Regions from separate parts of the Cytobacillus kochii genome, predicted to be linked through region 1. Evidence: predicted binding sites of a transcription regulator. Region 1 holds the regulator's gene; the other holds the start of a gene.
What was found. The regulator Rex, encoded in region 1, represses fermentation and respiration genes when NADH is low (regulators of the CRP and FNR family bind a similar motif). The targets are predictions, from matches to a motif close to TTGTGAAATATTTCACAA.

Region 1 (4,785 bases):
TTATCCACATAGTAATCATAATCCCCTAAAAATTCCGTTGCTCCACTTGTTGATAACTCAATCACCTTTGTTGCAATCCTATTAATAAAATAGCGGTCATGAGAGACAAAGAGGAGCGTACCTGGAAAATCAATTAGTGCATTTTCAAGAATTTCTTTACTATCAAGGTCTAAATGGTTGGTCGGCTCATCTAGTATGAGGACATTTGCTTTTTGCAACATCAACTTAGCTAGTGCTAATCGTGCTTTTTCTCCACCACTCAATGTAGAGACAATTTTCAAGACATCATCTCCAGAGAAGAGGAAGTTACCTAACACGGTACGGACATCTTTTTCAGGCATGAGAGGGTAATCATCCCAGAGCTCGTTTAATACGGTTTTATTTGAACTCAAATCAGCTTGCTGTTGGTCGTAATACCCAATGCGGATATTTGAGCCATATTGAAACGTGCCACCTAAAGCAGGTAGCTTGTCTACAAGGGTCTTCAATAAAGTCGACTTTCCAATACCATTGGGACCTACTAAAGCAATGGAATCGCCTCGAGACATGCGAAATGAAATGTGATCACTGATCTTTTCTTGTTGATAGCCAATGGCTAAAGAGTCAGCGGTTAGCACATCATTGCCTGATTGACGTTCAATTTGAAAGCCGAATGTCGCTGATTTCTCATCGCCTTGGGGGCGATCCATTCGCTCCATCTTCTCAAGCTGCTTACGCCGGCTTTGTGCACGCTTCGTTGTAGAAGCACGGGCAAGGTTGCGTTGAACAAAGTCTTCTAGTTTCGCAATTTCTTCTTGTTGTTTTTCATACATTTTCAAATCACGTTCATAATTCGCTGCTTTTTGGTCAAGATATTTGCTGTAGTTACCAACGTATTTTTTAATATGGTTACGTGATAGTTCATATACCTGGTTGACGACTTTATCTAGGAAATAGCGGTCATGTGAGACAATTAAAATAGCACCATCATAACCACTAAGATACTGCTCTAGCCAGGACAATGTTTCAATATCTAAATGGTTTGTCGGCTCATCTAAAATCAGTAAATCAGGTTTGGTTAACAATAATTTCGCAAGTGCAAGTCGCGTCCTTTGCCCCCCGCTTAATGCAGAAATTTTTGTATCATAGCTAAACGATTGAAAATTAAGGCCATGTAGTACAGAACGAATGTCTGCTTCGTATTGATAGCCACCTTGTTCTTTGAAGTTGACTTGCATTTGATCATAGGTTTTTAAAATTTTATCGTAAGCTTCACCGTTTTCGATGAGTGTTGCATCGCCCATCTGTGTTTCTAGTAAGCGCAATTCCTTCTCTTGTTTACGCAAATAATCAAACACGGTAAGCATTTCGTCCCAAATAGATAGCTCAGATTCTAGTCCTGTATTTTGTGCAAGATAACCGATTTTGGTTTCTTTCGATTGAATAATTTCACCGGAGTCATAGGACATATGTCCAGCAATAATTTTTAAAAGAGTTGATTTTCCCGCACCATTACGTCCAACTAATGCAATGCGGTCTCTCGTTTGTACTTCAAGCTTTATATTCATTAATATAGGATCAGCCACAAAACTTTTCGAAAGCTGATTAACCTGTAATAATATCATTATATTTCACCTCTGTTATAGTGATAGTGTACCTTAATCAGGTGAGGTTCGGCAATAAAGTCACTATTTGGATAGAATATATAAAAAACTACATTACACAGATGAATCAAAATAGTGTATCATTTTCATGTGAGGTGTTATGAATGGCTGAATTTACACATTTTAATGAAGAAGGCAGAGCGAAGATGGTGGATGTGAGTGAAAAACCACAAACTGCCCGTACAGCAATTGCTCATAGTAGTATTGAGCTAAATCAAGAAATCTATCAGAAGATTACTGATGGCACGATGAAAAAGGGTGATGTGCTTGCTGTTGCTCAAGTGGCAGGCATTATGGCTGCAAAAAAGACATCTGATATCATCCCGATGTGTCATCCACTCGCCTTAACCGGAATTGATATATCCTTCAATTGGGAAGAGGTAGAGGATCATTATGTATTACATATTGATTGTACAGTGAAAACAAATGGGCATACCGGAGTAGAGATGGAAGCGTTGACAGCTGCTACAGCTACCGCTTTAACGGTATATGATATGTGCAAAGCAGTAGATAAAGGCATGGTAATAGGACCAACATATTTAGTAGAGAAAACCGGTGGTAAAAACGGTGACTTTAGAAGGGCTTAAGTAAATGGAATGGAGTGGAGCCTATGTCCAATGAATCAACGAAAATCCCTCAAGCAACGGCTAAACGATTGCCTTTGTATTATCGTTTTTTGAAAAATTTACACGCATCAGGAAAGCAGCGAGTTTCTTCAGCAGAATTAAGTGAAGCGGTGAAAGTAGATTCTGCAACAATTCGACGAGATTTCTCCTATTTCGGTGCATTAGGGAAAAAAGGTTATGGATATAACGTAAATTACTTATTAGGATTTTTCCGTAAGACACTCGATCAAGATGAAGTGACAAAGGTAGCGTTAATTGGTGTAGGGAATCTAGGTACAGCGTTTTTAAATTATAATTTTTTAAAAAATAATAATACAAAGATTGAAGTGGCATTTGATGTTTCAGAAAGTAGGGTTGGCACGTCTGTAGGCGAAGTACCTGTCCGTCATTTAGATGAACTAGAAAAGTTGATTGATGAGCACCATATTCAAGTTGTCATTTTGACTGTACCGTCTCATGCCGCACAACCAATTACGGATAGAATCGTTAAAAGTCATGTAAAGGGAATCTTGAACTTTACGCCAGCGCGGTTAACGGTTCCTTCCCATATTCGCATCCATCATATTGATTTGGCGGTCGAATTGCAATCATTAGTATACTTCTTAAAACACTATCCATCATAAAAAAGGAGCTGACCCGCATGGAGTCAGCTCTATTTTTTATCCTCTTTCTTTTTCATACGATAATGCATAGCTATTAATTTAATCCCGCCACCAATATCAAAAGTGGCAAAAATCAAAATGAAGATCGTTAGAAATCCCCAACCTCCACCGTTTTGAAGATTAATAATCGCAAAATAAATAAATACAAATCCAAAAAGAAGGGAGATAATCCCTGTGAACAAAGGTGTTCTCATCTAACATCATCCTAATCTGCTAAAAATCATTTGTACCGTTTCTAAGTCTGTCATATATTTTTCTAGCTTATCCATATTCAATTGAATCACAACGACAAAGGTATTCATCGCTACATGAGCAATGATCGGTACGAGAATACGATTGGTTTTTACATATAAAAACGCAAACGTAAAGCCCATCGCTGCATAAAGAATTAAGTGCTCAATTTCCCCATGCGCGAGAGAGAAAATTAATGAACTAATTAGTGCTGATAAAAAGAAGTTCAATCGTTTATGCAAGGAACCAAAGATGATTTTCCTAAAAATGATCTCTTCTAAAATCGGACCAATAATGGAAACAACGATAATCACGAGAGCAGATGTTTCAATTAAAGACATAATTTGCTGTGTATTGTCTGACCCCATCTCAATGCCGAGCATTAATTCAATATTCGCTGCAACGGTTTGAGCAATAAATGCTAGCGGAATACCTGCAATCGCCCACCCGATAGAAGTCGATAATGGTGCTTGTTTCCTCATTGGCATCTCTTTGCTTTCTTTCCGTAAAAACCACAAAGTTAAGAGAAGGGTAATTGTAAAACTAATGACAATCCAGAGTGGCGGGGCAATTTTTGCAACCTCATCAAAGCTGTATCCTAACATATTACCTAGAAAAAGAATGGCAGGAACGCCAACGATGGCTGATAATTGCATGGCTATATAAATCATAATGATAAACCAATACTCTTTTTTCAATGGCTAGTCTCCTATTCATAAAGAAGTTACACTAATATTTATTTTACCTGTTAAACACTATTGGTTTCAAATAGTACATCCTTATGAAGTGCATAAAACAAATAGAAGTTGTATAGAATGGAGAGGTTCGCATTTTTTTTTTGTAAAATTGCAAGGTTCTTACTTGCAAAAAAGAGTAGTTTTGATTAATATAATAATTGTGTTAGCACTCAAGACTAACGAGTGCTAATAAAATAATTTTCAAATGAATTGAGGAGGTTGTTTCACTTGTTGAAGCCACTAGGTGATCGAATTATTATCGAGCTTGTTGAAACGGAAGAAAAAACTGCAAGCGGTATCGTACTACCAGATAGCGCGAAAGAAAAGCCTCAAGAAGGTAAAGTCGTAGCAGTTGGTACTGGACGTGTACTAGAAAATGGTGAACGTGTAGCATTAGAAGTTGCAGAAGGCGACCTTATTATCTTCTCAAAATATGCAGGAACAGAAGTGAAATACGAAGGTACAGAATACTTAATTTTACGTGAAAACGACATTCTTGCTGTGATCGGTTAATAAAAAAACAGCTATATACTTATTATAAAGATTTTTAACTATTAGAGGAGGTACTTAATAATGGCTAAAGATATTAAATTTAGTGAAGACGCTCGCCGCGCGATGCTTCGTGGAGTGGATACACTTGCAGATGCAGTAAAAGTAACTCTTGGACCTAAAGGACGTAACGTGGTTCTTGAGAAGAAATTCGGTTCTCCATTAATTACAAATGATGGTGTAACAATTGCTAAAGAAATCGAACTAGAAGATGCATTCGAAAACATGGGTGCGAAACTAGTTGCTGAAGTAGCAAGTAAAACAAACGACGTAGCTGGTGACGGTACAACAACTGCAACGGTTCTAGCGCAAGCAATGATCCGCGAAGGTTTGAAAA
Region 2 (4,785 bases), 2.2 Mb from region 1:
CATAATAAGAAACTCCATGGCAACGACTGTATAGTTTGGGTGCTTTAGCCAACGATATGGTCCTTTAGTTACCACTTTTGCATGAGGTAAAACAATAATCTTTGTATTCCAGAATCTCCCTAAGGAAGATAACACCCATATTCTTATTACTTGTGTGAGTATAAATAATGGCAGTAAATAATACCAATAAGGAGATAATCCTTTGCCGAACACAATTACCTCAACTGTTAGAACAATAAAAAACAAACTATGTACCATAACGATTAGTGGATAATGACTTTGACCAAATTCAATGCCACCTCTTTTTTTCATCCAGTCCTCATTGAATCTTGCGACGATTAACTCTATACACCGTTGAGTAATAACAAATAGAAGAAAATAAAAAAACATTTAATTCACCTCCATTTTAATAAAAGTAATTCCGAGCTAAAACCTGGCCCTAAGGCAGTTGCCAAACCTATATCATCCTTTTTTCCAAGTAGAAAAAACCTTCGCAAGACATATAATATTGTGCTTGATGACATATTGCCGAACTCCCTTAGAACATCTAATGAAGTGGCGGTCATCTCAGCAGGAATGTGTAAAGACGCTTGATAAGCATCAATCACTTTTTTTCCACCTGGATGAGCAATAAAATGTTGCAAATCGGTTATTTGTAATGAGAATTGATTTAAGAATTTCTGTACATTTGGCTTCAGCCAGCCTTCAATAATTGTGGGAATATCTCTTGAGAATATGACATATAAACCATCATCCTTTACGTCCCAACCCATTACATCAAGCGAATCCTTTTTTGTCGTTGATTGTGTCCCGTATATATGGGGGATGGCAGGCAATTTCTGATATTTTCGATAACCACTTTCATCACCTGCGATTAATGCACAGGCAACACCATCAGCAAATAAAGAAGTACCAACAAGATTACTCTTAGAGCGATCATTTCTTTGAAAAGTTAAACTGCATAATTCAATTGTTAATACTAAAACCTTTGCTTTTGGATAAGCTAAGCAATATTCATAAGCCCTCGATAAACCCGATGCACCACCTGCACAGCCTAAACCCCATATTGGGATCCTTTTTGTTTGCTCAGAAAAGGGTAATAGATTCATTATTCTTGCCTCAAGCGATGGTGTAGCTAAACCTGAGCTAGTAATCGTAAAAATCGCATCTATCTCTTGATACTTAATAGGTTGATTTAGAAACTCCCTCGTTGTTAAACATTTTTCAATCGCCTCACACCCAAGTTTAACTCCCGTTTCAATGAAGGCATCATTTTTATCAGCAAAGCTATGGTCCTCTTTAAACCAATCTAGTTCTTTGGCAAAATGACGTTTTTCAATTTGTCCATTTTGAAATACTTTTAGTAAACGATCGATATCTTTGAACGATTGCCCAAATAAGTGGCGTGCAAATGCTACCACTTCATTTTGAGCAATTTCATTTGGCGGGGGTACTTCTGAGATGGATAAAATAGCTGGCATAAGGAACTCCCTTTCTATCTATGTACGGGTATTTTTTCCTTAATAAGGATATTTATGCATTGATTGGTTTTTAATCTTTCTCGTTCATTTTTTGCATTAAAAAAAGCCGAATGAGTTATCTCATTCGGCTCAGAAAGATGTGTTTTGAAGGAGTTGCTGTGCCCTTTTATCATATCTTAAAGTGGCTCTCTTGGCATTACGCAAACTTTACCAATTATATTTGCTTATTTATTGCCTTGCTTATGCACATCAATGATAATCGTTTTATCAATGATTTGACCACAAACACGGCAAACCCCTTGTTCTTTATATAGCGTTTTACAATAATCACAATAATATTGCTGCATTTGCTCACATCCAATATCTCTAATAGATTATTTTATGTAAGCTATGATGATTGTGTTTCTATTATGAAGCTTTTTTCAACTGAGCATTTGTTTCATTTTTTGGTTTATAGGAGACAAAGTAAGCTAGACCAACAAAAACAGCCCCTCCAACTACATTACCTAAAAAGGCAGGTATGATATTACCAATGAAATCTATCCAAGTAAACGAACCTGCAAAAATCGCAGCTGGAATAACGAACATGTTGGCAACAACGTGCTGGAATCCAATCGCAACAAATGCCATAACCGGGAACCAAATAGCCAAAATTTTACCTGCAAAATCATGAGCACCATAAGCTAACCAAACAGCTAGGCATACGAGCCAGTTACAACCAATCGCTGAAACAAATGTTTGTAAGAATGTATCATCAATTTTTGCACCAGCAATCGCTACTGTTTTATCTAGATATGGACCTGTCTCTGTTAATCCAACGACATGTCCAAAGAAATAAGCAACAAACAGTGCCCCTACAAAATTGGATAATAACACCCAAAACCAATTATTTAATAATTGCCCAAGACTAATTCTCTTTGAGAACAAAGCACTCGCAACTGACATCATGTTACCTGTAATCAATTCAGCCCCAGCCAATACTACTAATACAAGGCCTAAAGGGAAAACTGCTGCACCTAAAAACGATCCGAAACTTCCCCACTCTGCCGGTAAATTCCCAATAACACGAATGTCTAATAAAAATCCTAGTGCAATAAATGCCCCACCTAAAAAGCCTAAAACCAACAGCGACAAAAGTGGTGTTTTCGTTTTTGCAACACCTGTTGCAATCGTCTGTTCCATAATTTCTTGCGGTTTACTAAATCCCATTCTAACTACCCCCTAAATAAAAAAGGCAGCACTCAGACACCCCCTACTTTTGTAAAGGATTTCAAAGAATGCTGCCTAACCCTTCTGCAATCACCTACAGAAGTATCAGTCATCATATTTATATTGTTTGTTGTAAAAAGAGATAAAACAGTACTTGCCTTACTTCCATTTACCCATTGCAAACTATATGCTACCAAAAAACAAAAACTTTTACTAGACTATTTTTTATTTTTTTCGTGTAGCGAAGTATTTTTTTATAAGAGGATTCGTTCAGGATAAGTATATATATTCATGTTGCCATTACGAATAAATCCAACAGTCGTAATTCCTAATTCCTCTGCTGAGCGCAAAGCAAACTCTGTTGGTGCAGATTTTGAAAGAATCATTTCACAACCAATCTTTGCTACTTTTAAAAGTATTTCCGAAGAGATTCTTCCTGTGAAAACAATGATCTTCCCTTTCATGCTGATACCCTCTCGTAAACTATAACCATATATCTTATCAAGCGCATTATGCCTACCAATATCCATTCTGCTTAATAATATCCCATTTTTGTCACAAAGCGCAGCGCTATGTACACCACCTGTTTGTTTAAATGTAGTCGCAGAAGCTTGTAATTGTTCCATTAACTGATTACATTCATTGACAGTTAATTGAATGTTAAAATCTTCCATTTTTTTAGCTGTTAATGCATCGTTAACAAAAACAAAGCCTTGTCTACTCATACCACAACAAGAAGTAATATATCTTTTATTTTGGAAGTTTTGTATATAAGGATTTGTACGATCAGTTGTAACATGAACGAACCCTTCCTTTTCTTGTACCCATATATCTTTAATATGCTTGTAAGATCTTATGATACCTTCTGATGCAAGATAACCTATAACCATGTCCTCAATATATTCTGGTGTACATACCATTGTGACTAGCTCTTCTCCATTCAGCTTAACCGTTACAGCATATTCGGTAACAATGGTATCTTCTATTTTTTCAACTTTATTTCCAGTCACTCGTATGATTTTACGACTCGTTTCCACTTGCTTCATCTTTTCGCCTCTTTCTATGAATCTATGATATTTTTATCGAATACAAATACAGATATCGCCATATTCTCTTCCACTTTAATATCAGAAAACAAATGTAACAGCGTCGCGCCGACCAGTTCTTCCATTCCTTCTGGCGTACCTTCAGCATATACATCTTGAATCATTTTTGTTCTTGCTGAATGCACCATTTCTTTGCCATCTTCTGTACGAGAAATAAATTGTTCTGTCGGTGTGAGATTACCGTATAAAGTCGAAACGGCCATATTCTCTACAAACACTGTGTGGATTTTCTCCGGTCCCTTACCAAATAAGTCTTTTCTTAATTTACGAATGATATCATTAAACTCATGCACCATTTTTGACATCTTCTTTACCCCTTTATATAAGATTCTGTCTCAATTGTATAATCATAGTACAAGCAAAAAAAAAATGAAAGGGGCTGCGAATAGGAAAAAAATTGCACGATGATTGCTTCAATGTTTCAAAATACCAAAATTACCCTATTGAACTGTAATCGTTATAAGATTAAATTCATTATTGTTAAATTTAATTTTTAGCGCTATAATAACTAGTGGAATTGTTGGAGGGGTAATATTTTCATGTTGTCTCTCTATCAATGGTACTTTCTACATACTAAAAATGGTATGGATTGGTATAATAGCAAGCGTTGTTATTTAACTATTCCACCATGGATTATGCTCGCTTTTTGTAAGCGGTATAGTACATGGTGGTTTTTTTATTGGTTTAAGCAGAAACACTCACTTTATTCTCTTTAAACCATTGTTTGATCAAGTGTAAGGGGGAAACAAAATTGACTTCCAATGTAAACATTACAATTAATGGTGTGGATTATGAGGGGCATGAGGGGCAAACCATTCTCCAAATCATTAATCAAAATCAAATTGAACATCCACAGATTTGTTATTTACCAGAGGTAGACCCAATACAAACATGTGACACATGTATTGTAGAAGTAAATGGTCAACTTATGCGCTCATGTTCGACTGTAGCAGAAAGTGGTATGAGCGTTAGCTTAAGTTCAAACCGTG

Region 2: LG276_RS14620 (formate/nitrite transporter family protein) is a predicted target of Rex. The motif match lies at 2,740-2,757, and genes of this name have one in related genera.

Annotation. Positions count from the first base shown of each region.
Region 1 covers NZ_CP085254.1:505,745-510,529, forward strand. The annotation lists gene LG276_RS02830 (ABC-F family ATP-binding cassette domain-containing protein) at 1-1,604, opposite strand, end outside; gene moaC (cyclic pyranopterin monophosphate synthase MoaC) at 1,748-2,230, shown strand; gene LG276_RS02840 (redox-sensing transcriptional repressor Rex) at 2,254-2,892, shown strand; gene LG276_RS02845 (DUF4305 domain-containing protein) at 2,922-3,125, opposite strand; gene LG276_RS02850 (CPBP family intramembrane glutamic endopeptidase) at 3,132-3,860, opposite strand; gene groES (co-chaperone GroES) at 4,128-4,412, shown strand; gene groL (chaperonin GroEL) at 4,473-4,785, shown strand, end outside.
Region 2 covers NZ_CP085254.1:2,857,408-2,862,192, forward strand. The annotation lists gene LG276_RS14605 (isoprenylcysteine carboxyl methyltransferase family protein) at 1-390, opposite strand, end outside; gene LG276_RS14610 (type III polyketide synthase) at 396-1,481, opposite strand; gene LG276_RS14615 (hypothetical protein) at 1,706-1,828, opposite strand; gene LG276_RS14620 (formate/nitrite transporter family protein) at 1,890-2,690, opposite strand; gene fdhD (formate dehydrogenase accessory sulfurtransferase FdhD) at 2,945-3,736, opposite strand; gene LG276_RS14630 (DUF2294 domain-containing protein) at 3,751-4,101, opposite strand; gene fdhF (formate dehydrogenase subunit alpha) at 4,548-4,785, shown strand, end outside.